DNA from 4 places in the Aliihoeflea sp. PC F10.4 genome. Region 1 is predicted to be linked to each of the others. Evidence: predicted binding sites of a transcription regulator. Region 1 holds the regulator's gene; each other region holds the start of a gene.

Region 1 (4,208 bases):
CCCGATGGCGGAGGAATCCTGCGCAAGAATGATGAGCGCGTTCGCACCCTGGCTGATGAGCGACTCGACATCGGTGAGTTGCTTGGCGGCCGAGGATTGGGCATCGGCCGATATATATCGATTGCCGGCGGCTTCGATGGCTTCTCTCATCGCCGCTTCGTCTGTCTTCCAGCGCTCTTCCTGAAAGTTCGACCAGGAAACGCCGATGACAAGTCCTTCGGCTTTCGCTGCGGTTGCAAGCGTCATGGAAAGCGCGACACCCGCCAGAAGGGCGGTTGTGAAAGTCTTCATGATGTTCCTCCCTGCGCCGTGAACGGCGCCTCCTCAGTTGGGGAGGCTCTTTTTTTCGAGCCTCGAAAAAAAGAATGACTCACCATTTCCGACGTGTCAATATCCTTTGAAAGGTGCATCAAGACGCCTTCAGGAGGAATCGTTTCGATGACAATGGGCGTACGCCACGACGATCTGCGCAAGCGCAACCGCGCCCTTGTGATTGCAGCCGTTCGCCGGGACGGACAGCCTTCCCGCACCGAACTTGCGACCCGCACCGGGCTCAGCCATTCGACGATTTCCGCCATCGCCTCCGACCTGATCGCCGAAGGCGTTCTGCGGCAGGCAAAGGGCTCGGGCGGGGAACTGGTTCGGCGCGGGCGTCCGCAGGTCTCGCTGGAACTGGAACCTCGCGCGGGAACGGTGCTCGCGGTCGTTCTGCTTCTCAACACGCTTTCGGCGAGCGTGATCGACTATGCGGGCCGCACCGTGTGCGAGCGACATGAACGCCTGTCGACGCTGACGGCGTCCCGCGAGGAATTGATCGAGGCCGTATCCACGATCATCAAGGGCGTGCTTGGCGACGCCGCGCGCGATCCATCGGAAATCATGCGCATGACGATGGCCATTCAGGGCATCATCGATTCGGGCGGGCGGACGCTCTTGTGGACACCGATTACGCCGCATAGCGGCATCGCCTTCGCCGATTTCATCGAAACCAGGTTCGGCTTCCCCGTCACCGTGCAGAACGACTGCAACATGATCGCGCTTGCGCTGCGGGCCCGCGAGCCGGAACGGTATCGGGACAATTTCGTGACGATCCTCCTGTCGAACGGCATCGGCATGGGTCTTGTTCTGCGCGGCGAGCTTTTCACCGGCGCCTATTCGTCGGGCGGGGAATTCGGCCACATGGTCTACAAGCCGCACGGGGCCTTGTGCAGATGCGGCCGCCATGGCTGCGTCGAGGCTTATGCGGGAAACTATGCGATCCTTCGCGCATCGAAAGGCCAGGAGGACGAGTGCGAACCCGATGCGGATGTCGATCGCGAGACCATGTTGCAGCTTGCAGGCGAGGCACGGCAAAAAGACGGCCCGGCGCGCGAGGCCTTCATGCGGGCGGGCGAAGCGCTGGGATATGGGCTTGGGTCTCTCTTCGCGCTGATCGACCCTGCTCCCGTTGCGGTCGTGGGGCCGGGAACGCACGCTTTCGACATCATGGAACCGGCGATCCGCGAGGCGATCGCACAGACTGCTGGCGGCCAGCACGACGCGGTGATCTCGTTCGATCTGGAAGCCGACGAAATGCCGCTGATACGGGAGGGTTGCGCACGCAAGGCGCTTGAGGCCGTAGACAACGAGCTGTTCGCGCCGGGCTACGTCAACGCCATGCAGGAAACGGCAGGGTAGAGCAGCTTCCGGCCTGAAACAGGTCAGCTTTCGTTGATCGAATAGCCTGCGCCGCGGATCGTGCGGATCACGTCCGGCGCTCCGTTCGGATTGATCGCCTTGCGCAGGCGGCCGACATGAACGTCGACCGTTCGCTCGTCGATATAGTTCGTCTCACCCCAGACACTGTCGAGCAGATGCCCGCGCGAGAATACGCGGCCGGGATGCTGCATCAGGAATTCGAGCAGCCGGAATTCGGTCGGCCCCAGATGAACTTCATGCGGGCCGCGATAGGTGCGATGCGCTTCGCGGTCGAGCACGATGTCGCCGACCTTGAGCACACTTGAAAGCACTTCCGGCTTTGCCCGGCGCAAAAGCGCGCGCACGCGGGCGACGAATTCGGGCGTCGAGAACGGCTTGACCAGATAGTCGTCCGCGCCGGTCGAAAGCCCTCTCACCCGGTCGCTCTCTTCGCCGCGCGCCGTCAGCATGATGATCGGCAAGCGCTCCGTCTCGGGTCGCATCCGCAGCCGGCGGCAAAGTTCGATGCCGGAAACCGCCGGCACCATCCAGTCGAGAACGAGAAGATCGGGCACCGTTTCCTGAAGCCGGATTTCGGCGTCGTCCCCGCGCATGATCGTCTCGACCTGATAACCTTCGGCTTCGAGATTATAGCGGATAAGAACGCCCAGCGCCTCCTCGTCCTCCACCACCATGATCTTCGGTGCCATCATCGCGGATCACCCGAGATCGATGTCTCGTCGAGCTTGGGGCGATGGACCGGCAATTGCTTGCCGACCATCATGTAATAGGCGTTTTCGGCGATATTCGTCGCGTGGTCGCCGATGCGCTCCAGATTCTTGGCGCAGAACAGAAGATGCGTGCAGGGCGTGATGTTGCGCGGGTCTTCCATCATGTAGGTCAGAAGTTCGCGAAAGACGGCCGTGTAATGAACGTCGATATGCTCGTCGTCCGCCCGCAGATCGACAAGCACGTCGGCGTTGCGCCCGACATAGTTTTCAATGACGCCAGCCAGTTGCGCGCGCACCAGCCCGGCCATCGTATCGATGGAATGGGACAACTTGCGCTGCATGACGCCCGAACCGACCGCGTTGACGCGCTTTGCGATGTTCTTCGCAAGATCGCCGATACGCTCGAGATCGCTCGCCATGCGGATAGCGGCGACCACAGCACGCAGATCCTGCGCCATCGGCTGACGCTTGGCGATCAGCGTGATGGCCCGTTCGTCGATCTGGCGCTGTCGGTCGTCCATCGACATATCGTCGGATATGACGCGCTGGGCGAGCGCGACATCGTTGTCGAGCAGCGATTTCGTCGCCGCAGACACCATGCTTTGCGCCAGATCGCCCATTTCGCGGATCAGCCGGTCGATCTCGCCGAGTTCCTCGTCGAAGGAGGCTACGATATGTCCACCCATGGTCCTGCCCTCTCCCCGTCCGGTCAGCCGAAGCGGCCGGTGACGTAGTCCTGCGTGCGCTTGTCGTTCGGCGCGGTGAAGATCGCTTCCGTCGGCCCTTCCTCGACGAGCAGGCCCAGATGGAAGAACGCCGTGCGCTGCGACACGCGAGCCGCCTGCTGCATCGAGTGCGTCACGATCGCGATCGTGTAATTGGCGCGCAACTCGTCGATCAGTTCCTCGATCTTGGCGGTCGCGATCGGATCGAGCGCGGAGCACGGCTCGTCCATCAGGATCACTTCCGGCGAGACCGCGATGGCGCGCGCGATGCACAGGCGCTGCTGCTGGCCGCCCGAAAGTCCCGTGCCCGGCTCGTGCAGACGGTCCTTCACCTCCTCGAAGAGGCTCGCCTTCTTCAGGCTGGTGACGACGATTTCTTCCAGTTCGCTTTTGTTGGAAGCAAGGCCGTGGATTTTTGGACCGTACGCGACATTCTCGAAGATCGACTTCGGGAACGGGTTCGGTTTCTGGAACACCATGCCGACGCGGGCGCGCAGTTCCACCACGTCGATCTTCGGATCGTAGACGTCCTGCCCGTCGAGCTTGATGTCGCCTTCGACGCGACAACCCTCGATCGTGTCGTTCATGCGGTTGAGGCAGCGAAGGAAGGTCGACTTGCCGCAACCCGAAGGACCGATGAACGCGATGACGGAGCGGTCGGGCACGTTGACTGAGACGTCGAACAGCGCCTGCTTCTGTCCGTAGAAGACATTGACGTTCTGCGCCGTCACGCGCGCTTTTGCAGCTTTCTGGTTCCTGGAAGCGTTGGCGGCGTCGACGATGGCACCGGAAGACATGTTCATGTCGGTGTTCTCCGATTTGGCGATGTTGGTCATTTGCGGCGCTCCAGTCGGCTGCGAAGGAAGATGGCGATCGCATTCAGGCTGATCATGAGCGCCAGAAGCACGATAATTGCGGCCGATGTGCGCGCCTCGAAGAAATTGCGGTTCTCGTTACCCTGCCAAAGATAGATCTGGACCGGCAGGGCGGTGGACTGGTCGAAAGGCGAACCGGGGATGGAGGCGACGAAAGCGTTCATGCCGATGAGAAGCAGCGGTGCGGTCTCTCCCAGCGC
Region 2 (4,208 bases), 150 kb from region 1:
GACGCCGGCTGCGCGTACGCGGATCAGGATTTCGCCCTCGCGCAATTCGGGAAGCGCTCGGCGTTCCGGTTTCAGGACAAGCGGTCCGCCCGGTTCGGTGATGGCAACAGCGGTCATCTTTTCGGGCAGGTCGACGCTCATTCATGACTCCTTTGGCGGGTTTGATCGCAACCGCCTCCTTATGTAGCTTTAAGAGGCGACGATCAAACGGGAGTATGCGCCATGGCCGCTTTCGACGACGAACCGGTGCGCCGGAAAAAAGTACACGAGATCGGGCAGGACCTGTCTTTGCTTTCGGTGGGCGAACTTGCAGAGCGCGTCGAGGCGCTGAAGGTGGAGATCGCGCGGTTGGAGGCCGAAATGGCCGACAAGGGCTCCACACGATCGGCAGCGGAGGCGCTGTTCAGGACGAGCTGATCGGCAGACGACGGTTTTTCCCCAGCCGCTGTCGCAGCCGCGCCGTCAAAAGGTCGTAATAGGTCTATTGTCCCGGCGCTGCGACGCCGCCTCGACCACAAGAGATTCGTTTGATGTTCATGTCCATCCGCCCCGTCCTTTCGCTGCTTTTCGGTACGGCGTTCCTGCTTTCCGGCTCAGGTTTGCATGGGCTGGTTCTGCCGCTGCGCGGGCAGGCGGAAGGATTTACGACCACCTCGCTCGGTCTTTTGGGCACGGCCTGGGCCGTCGGTTTCGTTGCGGGCTGCTATCGCGCGCCGTATCTCGTGCAGCGCGTCGGTCACGTACGTGCCTATGGCGCGTTCGCGGCAACCGCTTCCATCGTCGCGCTGATGACCGGCATCTGGATCAACGAGGTTGCCTGGATCATCCTTCGTGCCTGCACCGGCTTTGCGATGGCAGGTGCCTTCATGGTCATCGAGAGCTGGCTCAACGAGCGCTCGTCGAACGAGAACCGGGGCAGCATCTTCGGTCTTTACATGATGGTGACCTACGCCTCGATCATGGCCGGACAGATGGTGGTCGCGTCCGCCGATATCGGCAACGCGTCCCTGTTCATGATGGCGGGCATCCTGTTCTGCGCCTCGCTGATCCCGACCGCGATCTCCTCCGCTATGGCTCCGAAACCGCTGCAAAGCGTCTCGCTCGACCTGAAAGGGCTGTACCGCAACTCGCCGGTGGCTTCGGCTGCGTGCCTTCTCGTGGGCATCGCGAACGGTGCGTGGGGCACGCTCGGCGCGGTCTATGGCGCGCGAATCGGCATCACCACTTTCGAGATCGCGCTGATGATGAGCCTCGTGGTGCTTGCCGGTGCGCTGGCGCAGATGCCGGTCGGCCGGATTTCAGACCGCACCGACCGGCGCTACGTGCTGGCGAGCGCATCGGCTTTCTGCGGATTGATCGCGCTGGTGATCTTTTTGATCGCGCCGCGAAACGGCATCGTCGTTCTCGTGATGACCGGCGCCTACGGCATGTTCGCCTATACGCTCTATTCGATCGCCGTCGCGCATGCCAACGACCATGCGAGCCCGGAGGATTTCGTCAAGGTTTCGGGCGGGCTGCTGCTGCTCTACGGGTTCGGAACGATGATCGGGCCGATGGTGGCCGCTCCTTTGATGGACTATCTGCGCCCCGAAAGCCTGTTCCTGGCGACCGCCCTGCCGCATCTCGTTCTGGCCGGCTACACCATGCTTCGCGTCTCGCGCCGCGCGCCGGTGCCGATCGAGGAACGCGAGGCGTTCAAGACCTTGCCGTCCGAGCGCGCCGTCACGCCGCAGGCGGTGCTGCTCGATCCGCGCAGCGATACCGAGGATACGAGTGAGGACGCGGAGCGGCGGGACGCCGCATGAGCGGAGCGGACGCCTTTTCCGCGATCGCCGACCCGACGCGGCGGCATTTGCTGGAAGAGTTGCGGCGCGGTCCGAAGACGGTGGGCGAACTTGCCGCCGGCTTGCCGATATCGCGCCCGGCGGTTTCGCAGCATCTGAAGGCGCTGCTCGATGCGGGGCTCGTTCTCGCCACCAGTGAAGGCACAAAGCGGGTCTACGAGATCGAGCCCGCCGGCTTCCTCAAGCTCAATTTGTGGTTGGATCAGTTCTGGGAGGGGTGATCGAGCCCGAAAAAACAAAGCCGGCGGCGCGAACGCCACCGGCAGGTCCCCTATGGGCTTTCCCTCAAAAGCCCGGCGTTTAGTGCCTGGTCGGATACGACCGGATTTTTTCCATTTCGTCCTTCAGGGCCAGCTTCCGCCGTTTCAATGAAGCGATCTCGAGCGGATCGGCCGAGGGATGCGCCATCACCTCGTCCAGTTGCTTGTCGACATCGCCGTGTTTGCGCTGGAGTTCCTGTAAATGGGACGCTAGAGACATTCCGGGCTCTCCCTTCCTGGTTCCTCGTTCGCGTGCTCGCCGTCCGGTTCCCGGTCGGAACCGGATATGACAGCACGATGACAGTGTGCCATCACTCGCAAAAGCTGTCGAACACCCAGTAGTAGCATTTCCTGACAAATCGACATGTGATATGAATCGCCCACGAGGATCGCGTCTGACGCGGCCCGCCTTCGCGAGCGCGCCTCGCATTCAGCAGACGGTGAAGATGTCGGAACAGGATCAGGCGGAGATTCGTCTCGAATTTGCCCGGACCAAGCAGGAGCACGCGGATTTCGATGCCGCGATCAATGCGATGATCGAGGTCGGGTGCGACCCGCTCCAGATCCAGCGCATGAAGAAGAAGAAGCTTGCGCTGAAGGACAAATTGTCCAAGCTCGAAGATCGGATCATTCCCGACATCATCGCCTGAGCGCGTTACATCGAACCGGATTCCATGCCGCAAGCCAAAGTTGAAATCGCCATCATCATGGGCAGCCAGTCGGACTGGGCCACGATGCGTCACGCCGCCGAAACGCTGGATGCGCTCGGCCTCGGTTACGACGCGCGGATCGTCTCGGCGCACCGGACGCCCGAGCGACTCTACGATTTCGCCAAGAGTGCGAAGGGCGAAGGCTTCAAGGTCGTGATCGCAGGCGCAGGCGGCGCGGCGCATCTGCCTGGAATGGCGGCGGCCCTGACACCGCTGCCGGTCTTCGGCGTGCCGGTCGAATCGAAGGCGCTTTCGGGTCAGGATTCGCTTTTGTCCATCGTCCAGATGCCGGCCGGCATTCCGGTCGGCACGCTCGCCATCGGTCGCGCGGGCGCCGTCAACGCCGCGCTTTTGGCCGCAGCCGTGCTGGCGCTTTACGATGAAGATCTGGCGACCCGACTTGATGCGTGGCGTCAAAAGCAGAGCGACGCGGTCGCCGAACGGCCGACGGACGAGCCATGAGCGCGCTCAAATCAGGCTCGACCATTGGCATCATCGGCGGGGGCCAGCTTGGCCGCATGCTCGCCATGGCGGCCGCGAAGCTCGGCTATCGCACCGTGATCCTCGATCCGCAGGGCGATTGCCCTGCAGCGCAGGTCGCCAACGAACAGATCGTCGCCGCCTATGACGACGCCCACGGCCTGGCGCGTCTGGGCTCCGAATGCGACGTCATCACCTATGAATTCGAGAACGTGCCGGTCGAGGCTGCGAAAAGCCTTGCGGCTGACCATCCAGTCTTCCCGCCGCCGCGTGCGCTCGAAATGGCGCAGGACCGCCTGATCGAGAAGCAGTTCCTCAACGATGCCGGCATCGCCACGGCACCCTACAAGGCGATCGACAGCAATACCGATCTTTCGCGCGCGCTTCAGACCTTCGGCGGCTCGGGCGTCCTGAAGACGCGCCGGATGGGCTATGACGGCAAGGGCCAGAAGGTCTTTCGCGACGCGGGTGGCGATCAGGCGCACGGCGTCTACGAGAATATGGGTTCCGTTCCGCTGATCCTCGAAGGCTTCGTGCCGTTCGCAAGTGAATTGTCCGTGGTGGCGGCGCGTGACCTTACGGGAGCGAAGGTCGCCTTCGATGCGGCCGAAAACGTGCATCAGGGCGGTATCCTGAAACGGTCGACTGTACCGGCGAAGGTGCGCCCGAAGACGCTCGGCGCCGCGCGCGAAGCGACGTTCAACGTTCTCGACGCGCTCGACTATGTCGGAGTGATCGGCGTCGAGTTTTTTGTTCTCGGCGACGGTTCGGTGATCGCCAACGAAATGGCGCCGCGCGTCCACAATTCCGGCCACTGGACGGAAGCCGCCTGCGCCGTGTCGCAGTTCGAGCAGCACATCCGCGCAATCAGCGGCCTGCCGCTGGGCAACAGCGCGCGCCATTCGAACTGCGTA
Region 3 (4,208 bases), 3.7 Mb from region 1:
GAGCAGGAAGAACGTCGTCGGCGCGAGCAGCGGGAAGACGATCGTCCAGAAACGCTTGGTCTCGCCCGCGCCGTCGATGGCGGCGGCTTCGATGAGCGTCTTCGGGATCGCTTGCAGGCCGGCGACGAAGAACAGGAAATTGTAGGAGATCTGCTTCCACGCGGCCGCCGCGATGACGAGCCACATGGCCTGATCGCCCTTCAACAGCGGGTCCCACGCATAGCCCGACGAGCGCAGCATATAGGCGAAAGTGCCCATCGCCGGATTGAACATGAACAGCCACACCATGCCGGCGATCGCCGGCGCAATGGCGTAGGGCCAGATCAGCATGGTCCGGTAGAAGCCCTTCCCCTTGATGATCTTGTCGGCCATGACCGCCAGAAGCAGCGCGATACCCATGGCGAGGAAGGCGACGGCGACGGAGAACACGGCCGTGTTCTGGACCGCGTTGATATAGTTGGGGTCGGAGAGGACGCGCTGGAAATTGCGCATGCCCACGAAGGTCGTCCGAAGGCCGAACGGGTCTTCTCTCAGCACGGACTGATAAAGCGCCTGGCTCGCAGGCCAGTAGAAGAAGATGGCCACGATGATGAGCTGCGGGGCAAGCAGCACATAGGGCAGCACCTTGTTGGGAAAGACGACGCGCGGGGACAAGGATTTTCCTCTCGGGCCAGATCGCGGGGGTCGTTCCCCGTTTTATCAAGAAACCGCCCGCGTGTCGTCCACGCGGGCGGAAAGAGCGTATCGCGTCGGTCTTAGTTGCCGATCGCTTCCTGGATGGCGGCGTTGCCGCGACGAACGGCGTTGTCGAGCGCCGTCTGGGCATCCTGATCGCCGGCGAGCATGCGCTCGAACTCTTCATTCTGGATGTCGCGGACCTGCGGCAGGTTGACGAGGCGAACGCCACGCGAATTCTCGGTCGGTGCCTTGCCCATCATCTGCGTGATCGGGATTTCGCGGCCCGGGTTCTCGTCATAGAAGCCCGATTCCTTGGTCGCCTCATAGGCGGCCATCGTCACCGGCAGATAGCCCGAAACCTGATGCAGGCGCGCCTGGATTTCGGTCTGCGACAGGAACTCGAAGAACGCCGCGACGCCCTGATATTCCTCGTCCGACTTGCCCTCGAACACCCAAAGGCTCGCGCCGCCGGGGATCGTGTTCTGTGGAGCGCCTTCGGCTTCCGGATAGTAGGGAAGCTGGCCGAGGCCGTAATTCATGCCCGAATTGATGACGTCGCCGAGGCCGCCTGACGATTCCGTCAGGATCGCGCATTCGCCGGAGGTGAACAGGTTTTTGGCTTCGGACGTGCGGCCGCCATAGCGGAACGTGTCGTCGGCGGCCAGATCGGCGATGTTCTGGAAGTGCGTGACGAACATGCCCTCGTTGATCTTCAGCTCGACATCGGTGCCGGCAAGGCCGTTCTCGTTGGTGCCGTACTGGAGGTTGTTCCAGGCTGCGAAGTTCTCAAGACCGATCCAGGTCAGCCAGGTCGAGGTGAAACCGCAGGCGGCAGCGCCCGATTCCTTGATGGTGCGGGCAGCCTCGAAGACTTCCGGCCAGGTGGTCGGCGGGTTCTCCGGATCGAGGCCGGCTTCCTCGAACAAATCCTTGTTGTAGTAGAGGATCGGAGAGGACGAATTGTAAGGGAACGACAGCATTGTGCCGTCCGGACGCGAATAATAGGCGACGATGCCCGGCAGGTAGTTCGCCGGATCGAATTCCTCGCCCGTCAGCGAGATGATCTCGGCGACCGGCTTCGTCGCGCCTTCGGCAGCCATCATGACGCCGGTGCCGACGTCGAAGACCTGAATGATGTGCGGAGCCTGATTGGCGCGGAAAGCGGCGATGCCGGCGTTCAGCGTCTCGGGATAGGTGCCGCGATAAGCCGGCACGACGCGATAGTCGTCCTGGCTGTCGTTGAATTCCTGGGCAAGCTCTTCGACGACGTCGTTGTTGGCGCCGGACATGGCGTGCCACCAGTCGATCTGCGTCTGCGCGAGCGCGGTCGACGCGCTCAAAACGGTGAAGGTTGCGGCAAGACCGGCCGCATAGGTTTTCATGGACATGTTTCGCTCCCGTTTGTTGGCGAAAGAGTTGACTTCCGCGACCCGCACTATCGGCGGTCTGTGACAACTGGACGACACCAAGTTCGTCATCCAGTGAAACTGACAAACGAAATTTCCTGAAATCGGCTAAGAGTCAACTACATTGACGCAAAAAGCCGCGCTTTGCTTAGCGTTTAAGCAGGTTTCCAACCGATTTCGACGTGGCCCGCATCTTCGGCAACGCGCGAAAGCCACGCCGAAACGAAAGGAAAGCGCGCCAGATCGAAACCCGCGATGGCTGCATCATGCGTGTAAGCGTAAAGCGCCAGATCGGCCACGCTGATCGTTTCGCCGGCGAAGAACGGGGACTTCGCAAGACCTTCTTCCATGACGGCGAGCGCCTTGTTGCCGCCTTCCAGAAGCGCGGCCATCCGCTGTTCGGTCGCGTTGGCAGCCAGATGCGGGTACTTCACCAGCGAGCGGCGAACGGCGATCTGCGGCTCATGACTGTATTGCTCGAAGAAAAGCCACTGATAACAAAGCGCGCGCTGATAGGCGTCGGCAGGCAGAAAGCGCGTGCCTTCGGCCAGATGAAGGAGGATCGCGTTGCTTTCAGCCAGAAGCCGCCCGTCCTCCAGTTCCAGAAGCGGCACCTTTCCGTTCGGGTTTTTATCCAGATAATCCGGTGCACGCGTGCCGCCATCGGTCGTGCTGACTTCGACATGGCGAAACGGGACGCCCAGCTTCGCCAGAAGCAGGCGCGGCTTGTAGCAATTGCCGCTGTCGGTCATTCCATAAAGCGTCAGCATGGTTGTCTCCCCGTGAAGTCGATGAAGACTGCCCGTTTCGCCGACCGGATGCGAGGCCGTAACGGCGATGGTTCGATGATTTTCGCTGATGGATCAGGCGGGCCGGCGCAGCGGAATGATGCGTGCGCGTGGACGCAGGAGTTGCGGCAGGCCGAGAGGTCGTTCCGTAACCCTTGCTCCCGCAAGAACCGGCGGTGAAAACAGGAAGCCCTGGAAGAGGTCCGCACCGATTTCGAGCGCTGCCTCGAGTTCATGAACCGCCTCGATCCCGTCAGCCAGAATCTCGATGTCGTCCGCGTGGAGAACTGCGATGACACTGGACAGAAGCTTGAGAGCCTCGGGCATGCGCGCGACCTGACGGAACCATGTGCCGTCGATGCGCACATAGTCCGGCTTCGCGACGCGCGCGATCTCGACGCCGGCGATGTCCGGTCCGAAATCACGAAGCGCAACGCGAAAGCCGTGGCGGCGCACCGCGTCCGCCCGCAGCGCGGACGCCTCTTCGAGGCCGCATCCCAGTTCGCAGGTGATGCGCGGCGGATCGTAACCCTCATTTCCAAGCTCGGTGACGGCCGTACTCAACAGCGCCAACGCGATTTCGAAATCGTCGGCGTCGGTCGCATCGATGCGAAGCGACAGCGACCGGGTCTCAAGATCGAGATGCGGAAGATTGGCGATATGCAAGGCGCGGCAAAGGCACTCCAGACGCAGCCGGTCGGCCGCGCTCAGCCGGTCGAAAAGACGCACCGGAACCGACGGGCGTCCGCCCCTGACAGGGCGCACCAGCCCGCGCGCGCCAGCGACCGCCATTTGCCCCTCATGCGAGCGATAGATCGGCTGATATGCGCTGCGCAAAACATGCGCGTTGAACTGCGCCACGCTCGGGCCGTCATCCTCGTGACGGATCGAAGCTTCTATCGTCTCGTAAAGCTCGTCCTCAACACCCATTTCACATCCTCCGCCGACCGAATGCGCGACCCGACCGTCGACGACCTGTCCCGATGCCGGGCGGTGGTTCATCGTCCTCCAGAGCCGCAAAATTCGTCGGCGCGATCTGGGGACGGGCAAGCGCAAAACCCTGGACCATGGAAACACCGATTTCGGCAGCCACATCGATCTGCCATTCTTCCTCGATGCCCTCGAACACGGTCCGGATATTCTTTTGATGGAATTCCTCGACCATGACGCTCAAAAGCGCAATACCCGGCCGCGTTTCCATCAGCCGGACGATCCATTTGGCATCGAACTTGACGATGTCGGGATGCAACTGCTTTACGCGCTCCATGTCGGAACTTTGGGTTCCGTAATCGTCGACGGCGACACCATAGCCATCGGATCGCAAGGCGGCTACGAA
Region 4 (4,208 bases), 260 kb from region 1:
CCCGATCCGGCCTCGCTTCCAGAAAGGCGCTTTCGCGGCGAAGATTAGACGCCGAGCGCTGCCAGTCGTGCCGGCAATTCCTTCAATGTCTCGGCCGTCGCATTGGCGAAGGCGACGCGCAGATGGCGCTCGTTCTGCGATCCGAAGAACGAGCCGGGTATCGTGATGACGCCCGCCTCGCGCGCCAGCCTTTCCGCGACATCGACGCTCGACACGGTGTCGAACGGGTGCCGCAGAAAGGCGAAATATGCACCGACCGCATCGAGCGTCCAGCCATTGACGCCGTCGAGTGCAGTGCGTAGCGCGTCGGCCCGGTTCGCGATCTCGATGCGGTTTTCCTCGCGCCAATCTATCAGCGCCGGGATCGCCTTCGTCAGCGCGATTTGCGGTGCGCGCGGCGCACAGATCTGGACATTGTCCATGATCTTGGCGATCGCTTCGACGATTTGCGGCGATCCGGTCACCGCGCCGAGCCGATGACCCGGAATGCAGAAGGATTTGGAAAAGGAATAAAGCCCGATCAGATTGTCGCCCCAGCGCGGTTCGGCAAAGAGATCGTGCGGGCGCGTATCTGCAACTGACAGGAAATCGCGATAGGTTTCGTCGAGGATCAGCCAGATTCCCTTGTCGCGGCACAGCGCCAGAAGCTCGGCCAGAAGCGCAAGCGGATAGACGGCGCCGGTCGGATTGTTCGGCGTGACGATGGCAAGCGCCCGGACCTTTTCGTCGATGGCGGCGGCGACGTCTTCGACGGCCGGCAAAAATCCGTTTTCCGCGTGGCAGCGCACATAACGCGGCTCGATGCCGAGCATGGCCAGCGTCGTTTCGTGGTTAAAATAGCACGGATTGGTCATCAAAACCGCGTCACCAGCCCCGGCAACGGCCATCGCGGCAGTGACGAAGGCCTGATTGCAGCCGGCTGTAATGTGGATGTTCGCCGCTTTGATCGACGCCCCGTAAAGCGCGCTCTGGTGCTCGGCATAGGCTGCGCGCAGGGCGCTTTCTCCCTCGATCGGCCCATAACCGGTGGCGGCGACCGAACCGGCCGCCTCGGCCAGCCAGTCAAGCATGCGCTTTTCGGGCGGATAGCCCGGCACGGCCTGACTTAGATCGATCAGCGGCCCCATCCGTCCGTCATAGGCGCGGCCCCAACCCTGCACGAGCGGGATCGGCGGGGCGGACAGATTGGCGATCAGCGGATTGAGGGAAGCCGGACGTGTCAAATTCCATGACCTTCATGCGGTGAAAGTTCGAGCGCTATACCATTCTGGCCGATCAATCCAATGCGCGATGCAACCGCGTTGCCGAAGCGACCTCGCCGCGTTATGGCGAGAGCCATTCAACGCGTTTCATAAGAGGATTTCTCCATGACCATCACCCGCCACGAGACCGGCCCGCGCATGAGCCATGTCAATGTCTTCAACGGCGTCGTCTATCTCGCAGGTCAGGTAGGCGAGGGCGACACCGTCAAGGCGCAGACCGAATCGGTCCTGAAGGAAGTCGACCGTCTTCTGGCTATCGGCGGTTCGTCGAAGTCGCGCATCCTGTCGGCTCAGATCTGGCTTTCCGACATGGCCGATTTCGCCGAGATGAACGCGGTTTGGGACGCCTGGGTCGATCCGTCGAACACGCCCGCACGCGCAACCGGCGAAGCCAAGCTCGCCGCGCCGAAATACAAGGTCGAGATCATCGTCGTCGCCGCGCAGGGCTAAAACGCCCCGAAAGCTACGCGCCGACGAGTTTCAACTTCTTGTCGAAGACGGTCATGACGCGGGCAAGTTCGTGCCCGCGCTTCAAGACGACGCCGTTCGCCGCCATGACGGAAAACGCGCCCTGCTTGCGCGCGAGCGCCGGCGTCTTGACGATCTGGAACAGCGGAACCTCGCTGGTGCGCCGGAAAACGGAAAAGATGGCGCGATCCTTCAAATGATCGATCGCATAGTCGCGCCATTCGCCGGCGGCGACCATCCGACTGTAGAGCCGCAGGATCAGATCGAGTTCGAGGCGGTGAAACGTCACCGGAAGCTCCATGCGCTCGCGGCGCGCCTCATGAAGCGGGATGAGCGTTGCGGAGCGCTCGGCGCCTGCGCCATGTCCGCCATCGGTCATCGGCGAACCTCCTCGTGACAGTTTCGCGACATGAGAGCAGGTTCGCCCGCGCCACACGCAATTGCAAGGTCAAAACATTTGCCGAGTCGTACGGTTATTCAACCTCACGCCAAGGGACAGCCTGTCGGAATTGGTGATTGTCGGCCTCATTGTCGCCGCAATTAATCCAAGGTCCGGCCTCAATCGAAGACCAAAGTCCCACCGTTGCCTGAGACGGTTCGGTCCGGCCCGGTGCCGTAACCCCAAGCCCCCCGCCCACGGGATCGACGTCGGATCGAACCAACTCGGCAACTTCTTCCCTTGAAATCGTCAGCAGCCAGCCGCGAGGATTACGATCCTTCGTGATGATGAATCAGGGCTGCGCCGCGGATTTCGCCCGGCAGGCCGTTCGCGTCGATCTCCTGCAAGAGAACCGCCACCCCTCCCGCGCCTTTCTTGCGAACGTCATGCAGCGGCAGGCGCATCTCGGCAGCCTTCCCTTCCCACATGCCAGCGCTGTGAAACGCCTTCACCGGATGAACATAGGCATGCGAGCGCCCGCGATTTCGTCCCTGTCCGATATCGACCTCGGTTCGGTCGGCGAAATAGACCACGAGCACGCTCGCCTCGCCGCGGGCAACGCCTTCACCGACCGAAATCACGAGACTGTCCGGGTCGAAACGAAGATCGACATCGACGGGCAAAAGACCGCCTTTGCGAACACGGCGAATCGCCGCGTCCACGCGGTCGGGTTTCGAGCCCTTCAAATCGCCCTCACCGTTGATGACGATCTGCGGCGTATAGACCGACCGGTTTCCGAAAATGCGCGAATAATCGCGCTGGCGATCGGTGTTTTCGGGCGTGGCAAGCGTGTCCTTCCAGCCCAGATAATCCCAATAGTCGACATGGAAACCAAGCGCGACCACGTCGCCGGTCTCGGCAAGTTCGGCGAGCTTGGCGTCGGCCTTCGGGCAGGAGTTGCAGCCCTGGCTGGTGAAGAGTTCGACCACGGCGACGGGCTTGTCGACATCGGGCGAGGCCGATGCGGCAAAGGTAACAAAGCCGGCTATCGCAAAGGCGATGAGCCCAGATGCGCGTGGCATTCCCATGATCGATCCGGTTTCAGGCGGCGAGCCGGAATGGCGCCGCCGCAATCGACATAAGGTTAGGCATTGCGTGAGGTCAACGGAAAGTCACGTTCGGGTGAAACGCAGGCGCAAAAAAACCGGGGCGCGAACGCCCCGGTCGATGATTTCATTATGCGCGTTCGCTCAGGCGGCGAGATCGCGCAAGACGTATTGCAGGATGCCGCCATTCTTGAAGTAGTCGAGCTCATCGAGCGTATCGATCCGGCACCAGATCGGCACGTCCTTTTCGGTGCCGTCCGCATAGGTCACCTTGGCGACCATCTTCTGACGCGGCTTGATCGCATCGAGGCCCTCGATGGTCACGGTCTCGTCGCCCTTGAGCGCCAGCTCCGCCCAGCTCGTACCGTCTTCCAGAACGAACGGGATGACGCCCATGCCGACAAGGTTCGAACGGTGAATACGCTCGAACGACTGCGCGATGACCGCGCGCACGCCCAGAAGATTCGTGCCCTTGGCCGCCCAGTCGCGCGACGAGCCGTTGCCGTATTCGACGCCCGAGAAGATTACCAGCGGGACGCCTTCTTCCTTGTAGCGCATGGCGGCGTCGTAGATCGACATCTCCTCCTTGGAAGGATAGTGGATCGTGTAGCCGCCCTCGCGCCCGTTTTCGCCCAGCATGTGGTTGCGGATGCGGATATTGGCGAAGGTGCCGCGCATCATCACCTCATGGTTGCCGCGCCGCGTGCCGTACTGGTTGAAGTCGGCGACGCCGACGCCATGCTCGGTCAGGTAAGCACCTGCCGGCGAGGCCGCCTTGATCGAACCGGCCGGCGAGATGTGGTCGGTCGTGATCTTGTCGCCGAAGAGGCCGAGGACGCGCGCGCCGTTGATCGGTGCGATCTTGCCGTCGGACTTCTTCTGCATGCCTTCGAAGTAAGGCGGGTTCTGCACATAGGTCGAATCGTCGTCCCAGGTGTAGGTCTGGCCGGCCGAAACCTGCACCTTCTGCCAATTCTCGTCGCCCTTGAAGAC

Evidence for each region. Region 1 encodes PhoB, which activates phosphate uptake and scavenging genes when phosphate is short. Its sites were predicted from a motif close to TGTCATNNANCTGTCAT; they were not measured.
Region 2: a site for PhoB is predicted at 2,391-2,407, ahead of ACX82Z_RS20820 (YdcH family protein). Genes of this name have one in related genera too.
Region 3: a site for PhoB is predicted at 2,127-2,143, ahead of ugpB (sn-glycerol-3-phosphate ABC transporter substrate-binding protein UgpB). Genes of this name have one in related genera too.
Region 4: a site for PhoB is predicted at 2,124-2,140, ahead of ACX82Z_RS20195 (DUF2794 domain-containing protein). Genes of this name have one in related genera too.

The regions. Positions count from the first base shown of each region.
Region 1 covers NZ_JBTSWH010000001.1:4,285,249-4,289,456, reverse strand. The annotation lists gene xylF (D-xylose ABC transporter substrate-binding protein) at 1-291, opposite strand, end outside; gene ACX82Z_RS21540 (ROK family transcriptional regulator) at 439-1,677, shown strand; gene phoB (phosphate regulon transcriptional regulator PhoB) at 1,701-2,387, opposite strand; gene phoU (phosphate signaling complex protein PhoU) at 2,387-3,094, opposite strand; gene pstB (phosphate ABC transporter ATP-binding protein PstB) at 3,118-3,930, opposite strand; gene pstA (phosphate ABC transporter permease PstA) at 3,966-4,208, opposite strand, start outside.
Region 2 covers NZ_JBTSWH010000001.1:4,136,675-4,140,882, forward strand. The annotation lists gene ACX82Z_RS20800 (NAD(P)H-quinone oxidoreductase) at 1-141, opposite strand, end outside; gene ACX82Z_RS20805 (DUF1192 domain-containing protein) at 223-417, shown strand; gene ACX82Z_RS20810 (MFS transporter) at 531-1,805, shown strand; gene ACX82Z_RS20815 (ArsR/SmtB family transcription factor) at 1,802-2,065, shown strand; gene ACX82Z_RS20820 (YdcH family protein) at 2,145-2,324, opposite strand; gene ACX82Z_RS20825 (YdcH family protein) at 2,551-2,754, shown strand; gene purE (5-(carboxyamino)imidazole ribonucleotide mutase) at 2,779-3,276, shown strand; gene ACX82Z_RS20835 (5-(carboxyamino)imidazole ribonucleotide synthase) at 3,273-4,208, shown strand, end outside.
Region 3 covers NZ_JBTSWH010000001.1:554,264-558,471, reverse strand. The annotation lists gene ugpA (sn-glycerol-3-phosphate ABC transporter permease UgpA) at 1-654, opposite strand, end outside; gene ugpB (sn-glycerol-3-phosphate ABC transporter substrate-binding protein UgpB) at 756-2,066, opposite strand; gene ACX82Z_RS02675 (glutathione S-transferase family protein) at 2,240-2,854, opposite strand; gene ACX82Z_RS02670 (EAL domain-containing protein) at 2,948-3,802, opposite strand; gene ACX82Z_RS02665 (EAL domain-containing protein) at 3,804-4,208, opposite strand, start outside.
Region 4 covers NZ_JBTSWH010000001.1:4,025,284-4,029,491, forward strand. The annotation lists gene ACX82Z_RS20180 (N-acetyltransferase family protein) at 1-48, shown strand, start outside; gene ACX82Z_RS20185 (aminotransferase) at 45-1,223, opposite strand; gene ACX82Z_RS20190 (RidA family protein) at 1,368-1,712, shown strand; gene ACX82Z_RS20195 (DUF2794 domain-containing protein) at 1,726-2,109, opposite strand; gene ACX82Z_RS20200 (DUF1223 domain-containing protein) at 2,439-3,197, opposite strand; gene acnA (aconitate hydratase AcnA) at 3,360-4,208, opposite strand, start outside.